3 regions of the Streptomyces sp. NPDC005070 genome follow, and region 2 is predicted to be linked to each of the others. Evidence: riboswitches for the same ligand, from Rfam matches in the RefSeq annotation. Region 2 holds a riboswitch; each other region holds the start of a gene.
What was found. A riboswitch is a leader RNA that binds a small molecule or an ion and turns the genes downstream of it on or off. The one in region 2 is predicted to bind cobalamin.
Positions count from the first base shown of each region.

Region 1 (5,150 bases), on a different contig from region 2:
GGAGGACCGAACCGGCCATGGCCTCAACTGGCCACCGCACAAGCCGACTTGTTGACGCGTCCCGTTGAGATTCTGGACTGCATGTACCTGGTCCACACATATCTGGAACTGCCGCCCGGCGACGAACTGCCGCAGAACATCAGGACTCTGGTGCGATCGGCGATCGTTCCCCGCGACGGCGTCGAGCACGTCGCCGTGCATGCCGTCTCTCCTTCCGAACTCACGCTCGGCTTCTACCTGTTGGCCGATGCGCTCGAGGACGCGGAGGAACGAGCGGTACGGACCACCCGCCGACTGCTGCGCGCCGTACCGCAGTTGGCCACGGCGCGGCCGACCGGCGCCGGAGTGCCGCTGATGCCCCTGGCCTTCGAACCGCGGGCGGTGGACGGAAGCGGCCCCCGTGGACGCATCGGTCCAAGGCCGCTTCCGTCCAGCCGTGAACCCTTTCCTCGGGCCTGAGCTGCGACGAACCTATGAATCACCGGCCGAGCCGAGCGCCACCGCGGGGCGCGACAGCAGGCCGGACACCGCATCTCGTCCCGGAAGGAACGGAAACAGCCATGCTTCGTACCCGCATCGCCAAGGCCGCCGCGGTCTCCTCCCTCGTCGTCGCCGCGGCTCTCGCCGCCCCGGTGGTCACGCACCGGTCCACGGCGGACGCGGTTCCGGCCTCCTCCGTTCTCGCCTCCGACGCCGGCTGGCAGGTCGCTCCGACGGACGCCGGCCGGCAGGTCGCTCCGGCGGACGCCGGCTGGCAGTAGGCCGCCCGCCGCGACCGACCGCCACGCGCCACGGCCGCGCCCCGTCGGCCTGAAAGGGCGGCGCCCCCTCGAACCGAGGGGGCGCCGCCCTTTTCGGCGTGAGCCGGAGCATGGCCAGGACATCTCCGAGCGCGGGCGGTGTGCGGACGCCTCGAAGGCCCCGCCGGGGATCGGCGGGGCCTTCGAGGCGTCGGGTGGGGCGTCAGGCGATCTTCTTGTAGCGCAGGGCGACGTAGTCCGAGGCCGGGTGGCCGCTGATGTCACCGCTGTTGATGTTCGCGGTCGAGTAGTTCATGTCCGTCGCCGGGCTGCTCTCGGAGTAGTAGTAGAAGGTGCCCGTGTCCTGGTTCTTCCAGCCCGCGAAGATGACGGCGTGCTCGGAGTAGTCGTTCAGCGCGTCACCGGGCAGGAGGGCGGCCTTGCTGATCTGCGTGCTCGCGCTGGAAAGCGTCTCGGTCGTCAGGGAGTTGGTGAGGTGCCAGGCCATGGAGACGAAGCCGGAGCAGTCCGTGCGGTAGGAGTGGTCGCCGTCGACGTCCACGGCGGAAGCGCCCTGGTCGTACTGGACGTTGCGGGTGTACCAGTTCTTGGCCCGGTCCATGACCTCGCTGCGGTAGATGGTGCCGCCCTGGACGGACTTCGGCGGCGCCGACGGCACGTAGGCGCAGTTGTTCGCGTAGGCCGACAGCAGGCTCTGGGTCCAGCCGGAGGCGTCCACCGGGTCGTCGGAGTGGTACGTGACGTCGCTGCCGTCACCGTCGGTCGGGTCGGCGTCGGAGTACCAGTACATGCCGCCGTTGGTTCGGCCGTAGTAGAGGCCGCCGCCGGGCGAGGAGAGCGAGTCGACCGCCGACCAGCCGCTCGCCTTGAGGACGGAGAGGTCCCAGTCGTCCACTCCGTTGATCTTGTAGCTGAGCAGTCGGCCGTCCGCGGTCGAGGCGACGATGCGGTCGTCGCCCGCGGCGGCGAGCGTCTTGAGGACGAAGCCGGTGTCGATCACGACGTGCTGGCCTATGTGGGCCGAGCCGGCGGGCTTGGGCTGCGAGACGAGGTACTGGTGGAGCTGGCCGTCGACGGTTCCGTAGAGGTGGCCGGCTCCGTCGTAGACCATCTTGTCGAAGGTCCAGCCGCCGTCCCAGATCTTGACGACTCCCGCGACCCCGAGGGAGGTGTTGTTCGTCTGGATGTCGACCCGGTAGAGGTCGCCGGTGGTCGACGTGACCAGGACCGTGTTGAAGTTGAGCGTCGCCATCGCCTTGGGCGTGAAGCCGAGGTTCGGGCCGATGAGCGTCTTGACGCGGTTGCCCGTGTCCGGAGCGATCTGCGTGTACGTCAGCCGGCCGTCCGACAGCGTCCCGTACATCGACACGTCACCGGAGCACGACGCGACGGCGTGGGCGGCGCCGGCGGTGGTGGCCACCATGCCGAGGGACATCGCGCCGACGGCGGCGACGGCTGCGGTGGTACGGCGGACGGCGTGGCTGAACTTCATGATCTCTCCTGCGGTGTGGAAGGGGAACGGGCGAAGGCACGTCACCGACCGCCCGGCTGCCCTGCAGGTGCAGCCGTGGAGGTCGTCCCGGGTGTGTCGCCCGGTGGCAAGAACTACTTTCGCCGCAGGTCACGAGGGGTGGAAGAGAGATCGGCTGGACGCAAACGTCCTTGGCCTGTTACGTCCTGACAGGGCATCGAAAGGCCCCGGGACGCCACACTCGGGCGTCCCGGGGCCGGTCGGCCGTGTTGGTGCGCAGGCCTCAGGAATCCGCCGGGCGCCTCGGCGGGGCGAAGGTGTACAGGTCGAGGATGTCCGGCGGCGGAGCCACTCCCGGACCGCCGGCGCGCACCCAGGCCACGATGTCCTCGGTCGCGTCCGGGTCGTTGACGAGTCCGAGCCAGACGGGCCGTGCGCCGGCGGCCCGGCCCGCGGCGGACGGCTGTACGACGATGACGTTGGCCTGGTCGCACACGTCGAGGCATGCGGAGACGCGCACCGGTACCTCCGCGCGCAGCCGCGCGGTCTGCGCGGCGTGATCCACTCCGGTCACCTTGGGACTGCCGCAGCAGCAGTCCCGGCACACGACGACCCGGCACGGCACGGGTCCGCCCACCCCCACGGACTCGCCCGGCATCTCTTCCGACGGCGTCTTGGGCACAGCCCACCACTCCCCACCCGGGGAGATCCGCCCCGGTGTTGATCGAGGAGGCGACCGCGTGAGTCTCCTGGCTCCCGGATCCCGAACGCTCCGCCCCCGCACCCCGGTCGGGGTGGTGGCCCGTGCTGCTCGCTCGCCGGTCACAGTGGCGGGACCGCGCCGGATTCACACCGGCTTCCTCGTTCCGCCGTCGCCCTATGTCGCCGATCATCATGTCATCCACCGATGTCGGTGTCCGTTCGCCGCCGGTGTCGCGCGGCTTCGGCGGCTGGGATGGGTCCATGACTTCTCAGCGAGACATGAACGGCAAGGTGGCCCTCGTGACCGGCGGGAGCCGGGGTATCGGGGCCGCGACGGCGCTGCGGCTGGCCCGCGAGGGCGCGGACGTGGCCATCACCTATGTGAGCGGCAAGGAGGCCGCGGAGGACGTCGTACGGGGTGTGGAGGCGCTCGGGCGCAGGGCGCTCGCCCTGCGCGCGGACGCCTCCGACGCGGCGGAGGCCGGCACGGTGGCGGACCGGGTCGTCGCGGAGTTCGGGCGGCTCGACGTCCTCGTCAACAACGCCGGGGTGGGGGTCCTGGGTCCGCTCGCATCCCTGACCCTGGCGGACGTGGACCGGGTGCTCGACGTGAACGTCCGGGGGGTCTTCCTGGCTTCCCGGTCGGCCGCGCCGCACCTCGGGGACGGCGGGCGGATCGTCACGATCGGCAGTTGCATGGCGCAGCGCGTCCCCGGTCCGGGAGGGACGCTCTACGCGATGAGCAAGTCCGCGCTGATCGGCCTGACCAAGGCACTGGCGCGGGAACTCGGCGGCCGCGGGATCACCGCCAACATCGTCCATCCCGGTCCCGTAGACACGGACATGAACCCGGCGGACGGCCCGTACGCGGCGGGCCAGAGCGCGCTGACCGCGGTGGGCCGCTTCGGTGCCGCCGACGAGGTCGCGTCGATCGTCGCGTATCTGGCGGGGAGCGAGGCGGGATACGTCACGGGGGCGGAGTTCGCGGTGGACGGCGGACACGCGGCGTGACGACCCCGGGGCCGGCCCTGCGGAGGGCCGGCCCTGCCGGGACGGACCGCGGCGACGCCGCGGGGGCCGCTCCCGGGCGGCCTCCGCGCGGGCCTCGGCGGCGCGCCCGGCCGGGGGGCGGAATCGGGCGGCTCAGCCGCCGAGTTCCTGGTGGCGTGCCGTCAGGCGGGACGCCCCCTCCTCCGTGAGGGAGCCGAAGAGGCGCAGGCGGGAGATGCCGCCGTCCGGGAAGATGTCCACGCGCGCGTGCGTGGCGACGGCGGGTGCCGCGAGGGTGAAGCGGTGATTGGTGTCGGGCTGGAGCCGGGTGCGGGGCAGGATCTCCGTCCACTCCCCCGCGTCTCCGTCGTCACCGTTGCGCACCGAAACCGAGGCCCATCCGGCGCTGTTGCCCTTCAGGTAGGCCGTGTCGATCTCGACGGCGCGGATCTCGGACCGGGCGACGAGCCGGTAGCGGATCCAGTCGTTGCCGTCGTCGCGTCGCCTGCGGGTCTCCCAGCCGTCGTCCATCTTCCGCGAACGGCCGGGCTGGATGGTGTTGGTGGCGGGCGAGTAGAAGAGGTCGGAGGCGTCCTCGACCTGTCCGCCGTTCTCCAGGGCGACCACGTCGAAGGTGCCGAGGGCGGACAGCCAGCGCGGGTCGGGCACGACCTCGCCGTACACCCGCAGTCGCGCGATGCCCCCGTCGGGGTGCTGGTTGACCCGTAGATGGGTGAAGCGCTGTTCGACAGAGACTTCGAATCCGTTGGCCGCGTGCCCGCCGACCGGCGTACGCGGTACCAGAGTTGTCCACTTCACCTCGTCCGCCAGGAGTTCCTCGGGTGAGGGCGACCCGGGCACCGAGGCGCCCTCGACCGACACGGCCTGCGGATAATTGCCGCGGAAGTGGGCGGTGTCGACGACGATCCCGCGGATCACACCGGGGGCGCCGAGCCGCACCAGGGCCCAGTCGTGGTCCTCCGCGGTCGGCCACGGGTGCTCGGCGGAGGCGCCACGGCGCCGCCGGGTCTCCCAGCCGTCCATGACCTTGCCCTTGTGGCCGAAGTGCTCGGGGTCGAACGCGGCGGCCCCGGCCACGAGAAGGTTCTCGCGCTGGGCGAAGAACTCGTCGTTGGCGGCGACGACACCCGCGCCGAGCTGCCGGTCCGCCAGGTTGGCGTACCGGGTGAAGGGGAACTCGGCGGTGCGGTAGTCCGCGTACGGGT
Region 1 covers NZ_JBSFZS010000076.1:17,525-22,674, forward strand. Annotated here, with positions in the region: gene ACWEBX_RS24365 (hypothetical protein) at 82-459, shown strand; gene ACWEBX_RS24370 (hypothetical protein) at 561-761, shown strand; gene ACWEBX_RS24375 (tachylectin-related carbohydrate-binding protein) at 964-2,253, opposite strand; gene ACWEBX_RS24380 ((2Fe-2S) ferredoxin domain-containing protein) at 2,516-2,890, opposite strand; cobalamin riboswitch at 2,955-3,129, opposite strand; gene ACWEBX_RS24385 (3-oxoacyl-ACP reductase family protein) at 3,196-3,945, shown strand; gene alc (allantoicase) at 4,078-5,150, opposite strand, start outside.
Region 1: another riboswitch for cobalamin. It lies ahead of ACWEBX_RS24380 ((2Fe-2S) ferredoxin domain-containing protein); the one in region 2 lies ahead of ACWEBX_RS25760 (ribonucleoside-diphosphate reductase subunit alpha).

Region 2 (5,150 bases):
GTCGCCAAGCCGAAGGTCTCCCAGGCGCTCCAACTGACCTCGTACACCGAGGACATGCGCGCCCAGGGTCTCGAACCGACCTCGCAGCTCCTGGACATCGGCTACATCACGGCGGACGACGCCCTCGCCGGTCTGCTCGACATCTCCGCCGGCGGCCGCGTGCTGCGCATCGAACGGCTGCGCCTCGCGAGCGGCGAGCCCATGGCCATCGAGACGACCCACCTCTCCGCCAAGCGTTTCCCCGCCCTGCGCAGGTCGCTGGTGAAGTACACCTCTCTCTACACCGCCCTGGCCGAGGTCTACGACGTCCACCTCGCCGAGGCCGAGGAGACCATCGAGACCTCGCTGGCCACCCCGCGCGAGGCCGGACTGCTCGGCACCGACGTGGGCCTGCCCATGCTGATGCTCTCCCGCCACTCGCTCGACCGGCAGGGCGAGCCGGTGGAATGGGTGCGCTCGGTGTACCGGGGCGACCGGTACAAGTTCGTCGCCCGCCTCAAGCGTCCGCAGGACTGAGCGGTACGGAGCACTCCGCGGGCACGGGGCACGCCCCCGTGCCCTGTGCACCAACCCTCCACACCGCCGCCGCGCTGCGGTGTTCCCTAAAACCGGACCGTCCCCTAGATTGCCTGCGCGTTACCCAGGTGATCGACGAGGGGACGGAGTCGCACGATGTCAGACCTACCCGAAGTGAAACCACCAGTGGTGACACCGGTACGCGTGGTGATCGCCTTCTGCCTGCTCGCGCCCTTCGTGGCGATGCTGTGGGTCGGCTCCTACACGAAGACCGACCCGGCGTTCATCGGTGTCCCGTTCTTCTACTGGTACCAATTGCTGTGGGTACCCCTCTCCACCCTGCTGACGGTGATCGCCTACCAGTTGTGGCGGCGTGACCAGCGGGCCCGTACCTCCGCGAAGGGGGGTGCGGAAGCATGAACGACGGTGTGAACGGCGTCGCTCTCGGCGTGTTCATCTTCTTCTTCCTGGCCGTCACGGTCATGGGCTTCCTGGCCGCCCGCTGGCGCAGAGCCGCCGACGAGCACACCCTCGACGAATGGGGCCTGGGCGGACGGTCCTTCGGCACCTGGGTGACCTGGTTCCTGCTCGGCGGCGACCTCTACACGGCGTACACCTTCGTCGCCGTGCCGGCGGCGATCTACGCGGCGGGCGCGGCCGGCTTCTTCGCGGTGCCGTACACGATCCTGGTCTATCCGCTGATCTTCACCTTCCTGCCCCGCCTGTGGTCGGTCTCCCACCGGCACGGTTATGTGACGACCTCGGACTTCGTGCGCGGCCGCTTCGGCTCCAAGGGCCTGTCCCTCGCCGTGGCCGTCACCGGCATCCTCGCCACCATGCCGTACATCGCGCTCCAACTCGTCGGCATCCAGGCCGTCCTGGACGTGATGGGCGTGGGCGGCGGCGACAGCGCCAACTGGTTCGTCAAGGACCTGCCGCTGCTCATCGCGTTCGGCGTGCTGGCCGCGTACACCTACTCCTCGGGGCTGCGGGCCCCCGCGCTGATCGCGTTCGTGAAGGACACCCTGATCTACATCGTGATCGCGGTGGCCATCATCTACATCCCGATCAAGCTGGGCGGCTTCGACGAGATCTTCAAGGCGGCGGGCGCCAAGTACACGGCCGCGGGAGCCGGCGGGATCGTCCCCGCCGAGGCGGGCCAGTGGACGTACGCCACCCTCGCGCTCGGCTCGGCGCTGGCGCTGTTCATGTATCCGCACTCGGTCACCGCGACGCTGTCCGGCCGCAGCCGGGAGGTGATCCGCCGCAACACCACGATCCTGCCGCTGTACTCGCTGATGCTGGGCCTGCTCGCCCTGCTCGGGTTCATGGCGATCGCGGCGGGCGTGAAGGTCACCAACGGCCAGCTCGCCATCCCCCAGCTCTTCGAGGACATGTTCCCCGACTGGTTCGCGGGCGTCGCCTTCGCCGCCATCGGCATCGGCGCGCTCGTCCCGGCGGCCATCATGTCGATCGCGGCCGCGAATCTCTTCACCCGCAACATCTACAAGGACTTCATCAACCCGGCCGCGACCCCGCGGCAGGAGACCCGGGTCTCCAAGCTGGTCTCGCTGCTGGTGAAGGTGGGCGCGCTGGTCTTCGTCCTGACCATGGACAAGACCGTCGCGATCAACTTCCAGTTGCTGGGCGGCATCTGGATCCTGCAGACCTTCCCCTCGCTGGTGGGCGGTCTCTTCACCCGCTGGTTCCACCGCTGGGCGCTGCTGGGCGGCTGGGCGGTCGGCATGCTCTACGGCACGATCGCCGCCTACGGGGTGGCCTCCCCGACGCAGAAGCACTTCGGCGGCAGCTCGAAGGAGATCCCCGGCATCGGGGAGATCGGCTACATCGGCCTGACGGCGTTCGTCCTGAACGTGGCCGTGACCGTCGTCCTGACATTCGTCCTCCGGGCGCTCAAGGCCCCGGAGGGCGTGGACGAGACCTCGCCCGGGGACTACACGGCCGACGCGGGCGACACGGGCGTCGAGACGGAACTCCCGCCGGCGACGGCGGACGCGAGCCACTAGGAGACGCCGGGGACCGGTCCCGGTCCACAGGGACCCGTCCCTCGGGCCGGGTGCCGCGACAGCCGTGAACGACGGGCCGCCGGAGGAAAACCGGCGGCCCGTCGCCGTGCCGGTCGGGCACACTCGCCGCATGGACATCGTCATCCGGCCGGCGCGGCCCGAGGAGTACTCCGCCATCGGCGAGATCGCGGCCCGGGCCTATCTCGGGGACGGGCTGCTCGACTTCGGGGAGAGCGACGCGTACCTCGGAAGGCTGCGGGACGTCGCGGGGCGCGCGGCCGTCGCCGAGGTGCTGGTCGCCGCCGAGGGGGACCGGGTGCTCGGCAGCGTGACCTTCGCGGCGGACGGCGGCCCCATGGCCGACTCGGCGCGCGACGGGGAGGCCGAGATCCGGATGCTCGCGGTCGCGCGGGAGGCGCGCGGCCGGGGCGCCGGCGAGGCCCTCGTGCGCGCCTGCGTCGCGCGGGCACGGGCCCTGGAGGGCTGCGCGCGCCTCGTGCTGTCCACCCAGCGCACCATGCTGAGCGCCCACCGCCTCTACGAGCGCATCGGCTTCACCCGCACCCCGGACCGCGACTGGAACCCTTTTCCGGAGCTCGACGACATCCGGCTGCTCACTTACGAGTTGACGCTCCGGCACGCTCCGTAGCGCTCTCGAACACCCAGCGGACACAACATGTGGGGGCAGTCCCGGAGCCCGACACAAGATGTATGCTCATGGTCGCTGTCGCCGCAGGGGAATCCGGTGCGAATCCGGAACTGTCCCGCAACGGTGTTACTTGTGCGTGTTCGCGTCTGCGTGTGCCCGTACTCGCGTCAGTCCGAGGACCTGCCGACAGCGCGCCCCGGCCGTCCGGCCCGGGTGCCGACGACGTCCGGGCCTCGCGGAATGGGCCGGTGGACGCGGTGCGCTGCTGCCCGAAAGCGCTCCCGTGTGCCCCTGCCCGCCCGCAAGGTCCCGTGCCGAGCGAGGAGAGCCCACGTGACCATCGCGCCAGCCGATCCGGCTTCAGTGACCGCGCCGCAGGCCCCGGTGGAGACCGACGGTCCCGGGACCGTGCTGCTGCGGACCCTGACGGATCTGACCGCCGACCTCCCCGACGCCGACCCCGGCCGGGTCGCCGCGGCGGCGCTGCGCGGCCGGTCCGCCCGCGCCGACGAGGCCGAGCTGCGCGAACTGGCCACCGAGGCGGCCGCGGGTCTCATCTCCGAGGACCCCGCCTATTCGCGGCTGGCCGCCCGTCTGCTCGCGGTCACCATCACCGCGGAGGCCGCGTCCCAGGGCGTCACCACCTTCTCCGAGTCGGTCGCCGTCGGCCACCGCGAGGGCCTGATCGCCGACCGCACGGCCGCGTTCGCGCGGCTGCACACGGCCCGCCTCGACGCGCTGATCGACCTCCAGGGCGACGACCGCTTCGGCTACTTCGGGCTGCGCACGCTGCACTCCCGCTATCTGCTCCGGCACCCGATCACCCGCAAGGTCGTCGAGACGCCCCAGCACTTCATGCTGCGGGTGGCCTGCGGTCTCGCGGAGGACGACACCGTCCGCTCCGTGGAGGAAGTCACCGCGCTCTACCGGCTCATGAGCCGGCTGGACTACCTCCCCTCCTCCCCCACGCTCTTCAACTCCGGTACGCGGCACCCCCAGATGTCGTCCTGCTACCTCCTCGACTCGCCGCTGGACGAGCTGGACTCCATCTACGACCGCTACCACCAGGTGGCACGCCTGTCGAAGCACGCGGGCGGCATCGGCCTGTCCTACTCCCGCATCCGCTCGCGCGGTTCGCTGATCCGCGGCACCAACGGGCACTCCAACGGCATCGTCCCGTTCCTCAAGACCCTCGACGCCTCGGTCGCCGCGGTGAACCAGGGCGGCCGGCGCAAGGGCGCGGCGGCGGTCTACCTGGAGACCTGGCACTCCGACATCGAGGAGTTCCTGGAGCTGCGCGACAACACCGGTGAGGACGCCCGGCGTACGCACAACCTGAACCTCGCGCACTGGATCCCGGACGAGTTCATGCGCCGGGTGAACGAGGACGGCGTCTGGTCGCTGTTCTCCCCCGCCGACGTGCCGGAACTGGTCGACCTGTGGGGCGATGCGTTCGACGCGGCCTACCGCAAGGCCGAGGAGGCGGGCCTCGCCAGGAAGACCATCCCGGCCCGCGACCTCTACGGCCGCATGATGCGCACCCTCGCGCAGACCGGCAACGGCTGGATGACCTTCAAGGACGCCGCCAACCGCACCGCCAACCAGACGGCGGAGCCGGGCCACACGGTCCACTCCTCGAACCTGTGCACCGAGATCCTGGAGGTCACGGACGACGGGGAGACGGCGGTCTGCAACCTGGGTTCGGTCAACCTGGGCGCGTTCGTGACCGGCGGGAACATCGACTGGGAGCGGCTCGACGCCACCGTGCGCACCGCGGTGACCTTCCTCGACCGCGTGGTGGACATCAACTTCTACCCGACCGAGCAGGCGGGCCGCTCCAACGCCAAGTGGCGTCCGGTCGGCCTCGGCGCGATGGGCCTCCAGGACGTCTTCTTCAAGCTGCGGATCCCGTTCGACTCGCCCGAGGCCCGCGCCCTGTCCACCCGGATCGCCGAGCG
Region 2 covers NZ_JBSFZS010000084.1:25,117-30,266, reverse strand. Annotated here, with positions in the region: gene ACWEBX_RS25780 (GntR family transcriptional regulator) at 1-516, shown strand, start outside; gene ACWEBX_RS25775 (DUF3311 domain-containing protein) at 673-936, shown strand; gene mctP (monocarboxylate uptake permease MctP) at 933-2,543, shown strand; gene ACWEBX_RS25765 (GNAT family N-acetyltransferase) at 2,674-3,192, shown strand; cobalamin riboswitch at 3,245-3,394, shown strand; gene ACWEBX_RS25760 (ribonucleoside-diphosphate reductase subunit alpha) at 3,526-5,150, shown strand, end outside.

Region 3 (5,150 bases), on a different contig from region 2:
AGCGGTACGAAGACCGCGGTGTCCGCCGTCAGCGCCTCGATCTCGCCCAGAAGGAATCGGGCCAGGTCGACACCGTGTGAGGCCAGGTCGCCGAGGACACCGTTGCCACCCCGCTCCCGCTCGTAACGCCACGTCAGCGCGCCCTCCGGATGGGCCGCGTAGTCGCTGAAGAGGCGGATGCGTACGTGTGTCACCTCGCCGATGTCGCCGGAGGCGATCAGGTCGCGGGCCGCCACGACTGCCGGTGCGCCCCGGTAGTTGAAGCCGACCGTGCCCCGGACCCCGGCCTCGGTCACGGCGTCCGACACCGCCCGGGCGTCGTCGGCGGTCAGTCCCACCGGCTTCTCGATCCAGAGGTGCTTGCCGGCCGCGGCCATGGCCACGCCGATCTCACGGTGCAGGAAGTTCGGCGCGGTGACGCTCACGGCCTCGACGCGCGGATCGGCGGCGATCTCCCGCCAGTCACGGACGGCGGTCGCGAAGCCGTACCGCGCGGCGGCCTCCTCGGCCCGGCCGGGCACCTCGTCGGCGACAACGATCGGTTCGGGACGCAGAGCGAGTTCCGGGAAATGGTGGAGAACGCGAGCGTACGCCCGCGTGTGCACCCGTCCCATCCAGCCGAACCCCACGACAGCGACACCGAGCGCACGCACCACGATCGCCCTCCTCAGCACCGGACCGAACGCGAACGGACCGAACGCGAAGGGGCCAAACCCGGCTCACATCAAACCGGCCCGAATCGAAACGAACCGTCACGAACCGCGATCGATGCGGGCCGCGACCAGGCTAATGCGAACAGGTCGCCTTCAGGGGGAGAGCGACGCCCGCTGTTCCAGGACCCTCAGCGCCCGCTCCGCCCAGTCGATGATCGCCTGCTCGAAGGCGCGTCCTCCCAGGAGGGTGAGATACGGACCTACGCGCTCCGCCTCGGCCAGGTACTCGTCCTCGGTGCGCCCGTCGAGCAGGCGGGCGCCGATCCGTTCGTAGTGCGCAAGTTTGGCGCGCGACCACTCCAGGCGCTCGGCGATCGCCACCCGGACCGCGTCCGCGTCCCCCATGTCGAGTGCGTACACCTTGACCATCAGCTCGTCGCGGATCGCGGTGGGCTTCGCGGGCCCCGAGGTGAAGGAGGCCAGTGCTTCGAGGCCGGTCGTGGTCAGGGAGAAGAGCCGCTTGTTGGGCCGGCGCTCCTGCTGCACGACCCGGGCCTCGATCAGCCCCTCGGACTCCATCCGGTCGAGTTCCCGGTAGAGCTGCTGCGGGGTCGCCATCCAGAAGTTGGCCACCGAGGCGTCGAACCCCTTGGCCAGGTCGTACCCCGATGCCTCACCCTCCAGGAGCGAGGCCAGTACCGCGTTGCGCAATGCCATCCCGCAAGGCTAGACGCCCCGCACTCGCAGGACTAATCTTATCCGCACCTAATCAATTAGTTGAGTAAGAAGGGCGGGCGCAATGAACTCCTTCCGCAAGGCCGTGGAGGCCGGAGACCTCGGCGCGGTCGAGGAGCTGCTGGCCGACGACGTCGTGTTCACCAGCCCGGTCGCCTTCAAGCCGTACCCGGGCAAGCCGATCACCGCCGCCATCCTGCGTGGAGTCTGGCGTGTCTTCAGCGACTTCCGCTACGTCCGTGAGATCGCCGGCGCCGACGGCCGCGACCACGCGCTCGTCTTCACGGCCAAGGTGGGCGACAAGGAGATCAACGGCTGCGACTTCCTGCACTTCGACGAGGACGGCCTCATCGACGAATTCACGGTGATGGTCCGCCCGTTGTCGGCGGCGCAGGCGCTCTCCGAGGCCATGGGAGCGCAGTTCGAGCAGATCTCCCGGGAAGCGGCCGGCGCGTGAGGCTCCGGCCTCGCGCTGTTTGAACCGACTCCCTCCGGCTACCCGCCTGTTGTGACGACGACGCCTTCACAGCAGGAGCTCTTCCGGTACTTGGAGGACCGCTTCGAGTGCGCCCGGACCTGTGCCGAATGTGCCAGGACCTCCACGCTGCGCGCGAGCCTCATGGATCCGGACGGGCCGAAGCGGCAGGAGGCCGCGCGACGTTCGGGCATTTTGTGCGCGGAGGTCTGCGAGGCGACCTGCCATGTACTGTCCCGTCATCCGGGGCCGAGCGACCGGGAGCTCCGCGCTCGACTGGAGTGGTGCCGGGACGTCTGTCTGGAGTGTGCCGAGGCTTTCGACGCGTGTCCGGGGTCGGAGGCCGCCGCGCGGAAATGCCGTGAATGCGCCCTCTCGTGCACGGACTTCATCGCCACACTGCGGTGAAGCCGCGAGCCGCGAGTGTCGGGCGGCAACATGCCCGAGTCGGACTCCAGGTCACCCAGGTAGGCCCCGGTTCGCCCGGGTCAGGCTCAGGACTGTCCCGGTCCGGCCCAGGTCTGCTCGGGTCAGACCCCGGGCCGTCCGGGTCAGGCCGACCCGACGAGCGGGCGTCCTGCGCGGAGGTTCCAGCGCCCCGCGCGCCCGCTCAACTCCGTGACGGTGAGCGGCGGTACGTCCACGCGCCAGAACGCCTGGTCCGGAGCGCCCAACACCCGTACCACCAGGGCCCGTACGACCTCGGGCTCCACCACGGCGACGGTTCGGCCGTCGAAACCGGCCGCAGCGTCCAGGTGTTCCGCCACTCGATCGCAGAACGTCCGCACCGACTCGCCGTCGTGCGGAGCCGACGCCGGATCGGCGAGCCAGCGCGCCACCGCCTCCGGCTCCTTCACGCTCACCTCGGCCAGCGTCGCCCCGCGCCAGCGGCCCACATCGAGCGACGCCAACTCCGGTGCCTCGACGGCGCCTTCGAGCCCGAGCGCCTCGGCGGTCTGCTGGCATCGCACGGTGGGGGAGACGCACAGGCGCCCGCCCGCCGGAACGGCGCCCGCGTCGGCTGCCGCCCGGGCGGCCCGCAGGCCCGAGGCGTCCACCGGACTCCCGTCGTCGAAGCGGGCCTCGCGCAGCGCCTCGCCGATCGCCGCGGAGATCAAGATCACTCGGCTGGTCATGCCTTCACTCTCTTGGGTCGTGGACCTGGACGATGCTCCATGGTCCACCATGGTGTGTCGTGCCCGAGCGGAGGCGGAACCCCCGGGCCCATCAGGCAAGTTGCCTCCCTGCCTCCCTGCCCCATGAACCGTGGGGCGCACGGAGCGCGGAGGTATGCGCCCTTGGCCGGGTCGGCGGCTTCGCGGTACCGTCACATGGATATTGACGACGGTTCGGCGGAAGCCCGGTGGAAATCCGGCACGGTCGCGCCACTGTAAGCCCGGCACATGTCACTCCGGCCAGGGGTGACGGACGCGGGCAAGTCAGACCCGTGACTGTCGTCCTGTGCACCACCGAAATGGGACGCGAGTTCCCCGGGAGGTTCTGCCCCATGGCGCAGTCCGTCGTTCAGCCGACCGCCACGCCCACCGCCGTTCCCGCCAAGCTGCCCATCGGCGCGATCGTCCCCTGGGCGGCGTTCTTCGGCATCCTGATGCTGGTCCTGCTCTACTTCGTCGGCGCCGAACAGGGCGCCACCTCCCTCGTCTCCGGCGAGAACGTCCACGAATGGGTCCACGACGCCCGGCATCTGCTCGGGTTCCCCTGCCACTGACGGCTGCGGGGAACGTACGAGCCACGATATTCCGCGAGGGCCGGGAAACCGGCCCGCACGAGGGGGCGGTCCCCGGACGACCGGGCACCGCCCCCTCGCGTGTGCGCACGCGCCCAGCGGCCGCCCCCCGCCCCTCAGCCCGGCATCCTCCGGGAGGCGTCGGCGTCATCGGCATTCCCTATTTCTGGAACGCGTTCTACGGTGTGCGCCGTCAGGTCGGGCCCGGGGAGGCAGGAGGCGCCGTGCATCTCGAATACACGCCGGAGCAGCAGCGGTTGCGGACCGAACTACGTCTCTACTTCACCGAGTTGGTACCGGACAACGCCTACGCGCGCTACGGCGATCCGGCGGCGCAGAAGCGCTTCTACCGCGAGACGATCCGACGCCTCGGCACGGACGGCTGGCTCGGGGTCGGATGGCCCAAGGAGTACGGCGGGCGGGGTCTGAGCCCGATGGAGCAGTTCATCTTCTTCGACGAGGCGGCCCAGGCCGGAGTGCCGTTGCCGTTGATGGCGCTCAACACCGTGGGGCCGACGATCATGCGGTTCGGCACGGAGGAGCAGAAGTCGTACTTCCTGCCGAAGATCCTCGCCGGCGAGATCGACTTCGCGATCGGCTACAGCGAGCCCGGCGCCGGTACCGACCTCGCCGCGCTTCGGACCAGGGCCGTGCGGGAAGGCGACGAGGAGAGCGGCCACTACACGGTCGACGGACAGAAGATCTGGACGACCAACGGTGACACGGCGGACTGGGTGTGGCTCGCGGTCCGCACCGATCCGGACGCCCCGCCGCACAAGGGCATCACCATGCTCCTCGTACCGACCTCCGACCCCGGCTACTCGTGCACGATCATCAACACGCTCGCCTCGCACGACACCACGGCCAGCTATTACGAGAACATCCGCGTCCCCGCCACGCGCCGGGTCGGCGAGGAGAACAAGGGCTGGCGGCTGATCACCAACCAGCTCAACCACGAGCGCGTCACCCTCGCCGCGCACGGCACGATGGCCATCCGCGCCCTGCACGACGTCCAGCGCTGGGCGATGGAGACCAAGCTCGCCGACGGCCGCCGCGTCGTCGACCTGCCCTGGGTGCGCCGCCTCCTCGCGCGCACGCACACCCGGCTGGACGCCATGAAACTCCTCAACTGGCGCATGGTGAACGCCGTCCAGGAGGGCACGCTCACCCCGCAGGACGCCTCCGCCGTCAAGGTGTACGGCTCCGAGGCGCGCCGGGACGCGTACGCCTGGCTGATGGAGATCGTCGCCGCCCCCGGTGTCCTCAAGGAGGGCTCCGCCGGCGCCGTCCTGCACGGCGAGCTCGAACGCGGCTACCGGTCGGCCGTGATCTTCACCTTCGGCGGCGGCAACAACGAGATCCAGCGGGAGATCATCTCGTGGATCGGGCTCGGGATGCCCCGGGTGCGGCGCTGACGGACTGTGACCACAGACGTTAGTTGTCACATACCGAGGATAGTTGGCACCATGATCAATTGAGCCCTCCGGTGCGTTCCAGGCCTCGTGTCCTGTCGCACTGAGGTTGTCGGATTCTCACCGCT
Region 3 covers NZ_JBSFZS010000022.1:10,840-15,989, forward strand. Annotated here, with positions in the region: gene ACWEBX_RS10505 (Gfo/Idh/MocA family protein) at 1-656, opposite strand, end outside; gene ACWEBX_RS10510 (PadR family transcriptional regulator) at 807-1,370, opposite strand; gene ACWEBX_RS10515 (nuclear transport factor 2 family protein) at 1,453-1,845, shown strand; gene ACWEBX_RS10520 (histidine phosphatase family protein) at 2,415-2,999, opposite strand; cobalamin riboswitch at 3,193-3,332, shown strand; gene ACWEBX_RS10525 (CbtB domain-containing protein) at 3,371-3,592, shown strand; gene ACWEBX_RS10530 (acyl-CoA dehydrogenase family protein) at 3,835-5,025, shown strand.
Region 3: another riboswitch for cobalamin. It lies ahead of ACWEBX_RS10525 (CbtB domain-containing protein); the one in region 2 lies ahead of ACWEBX_RS25760 (ribonucleoside-diphosphate reductase subunit alpha).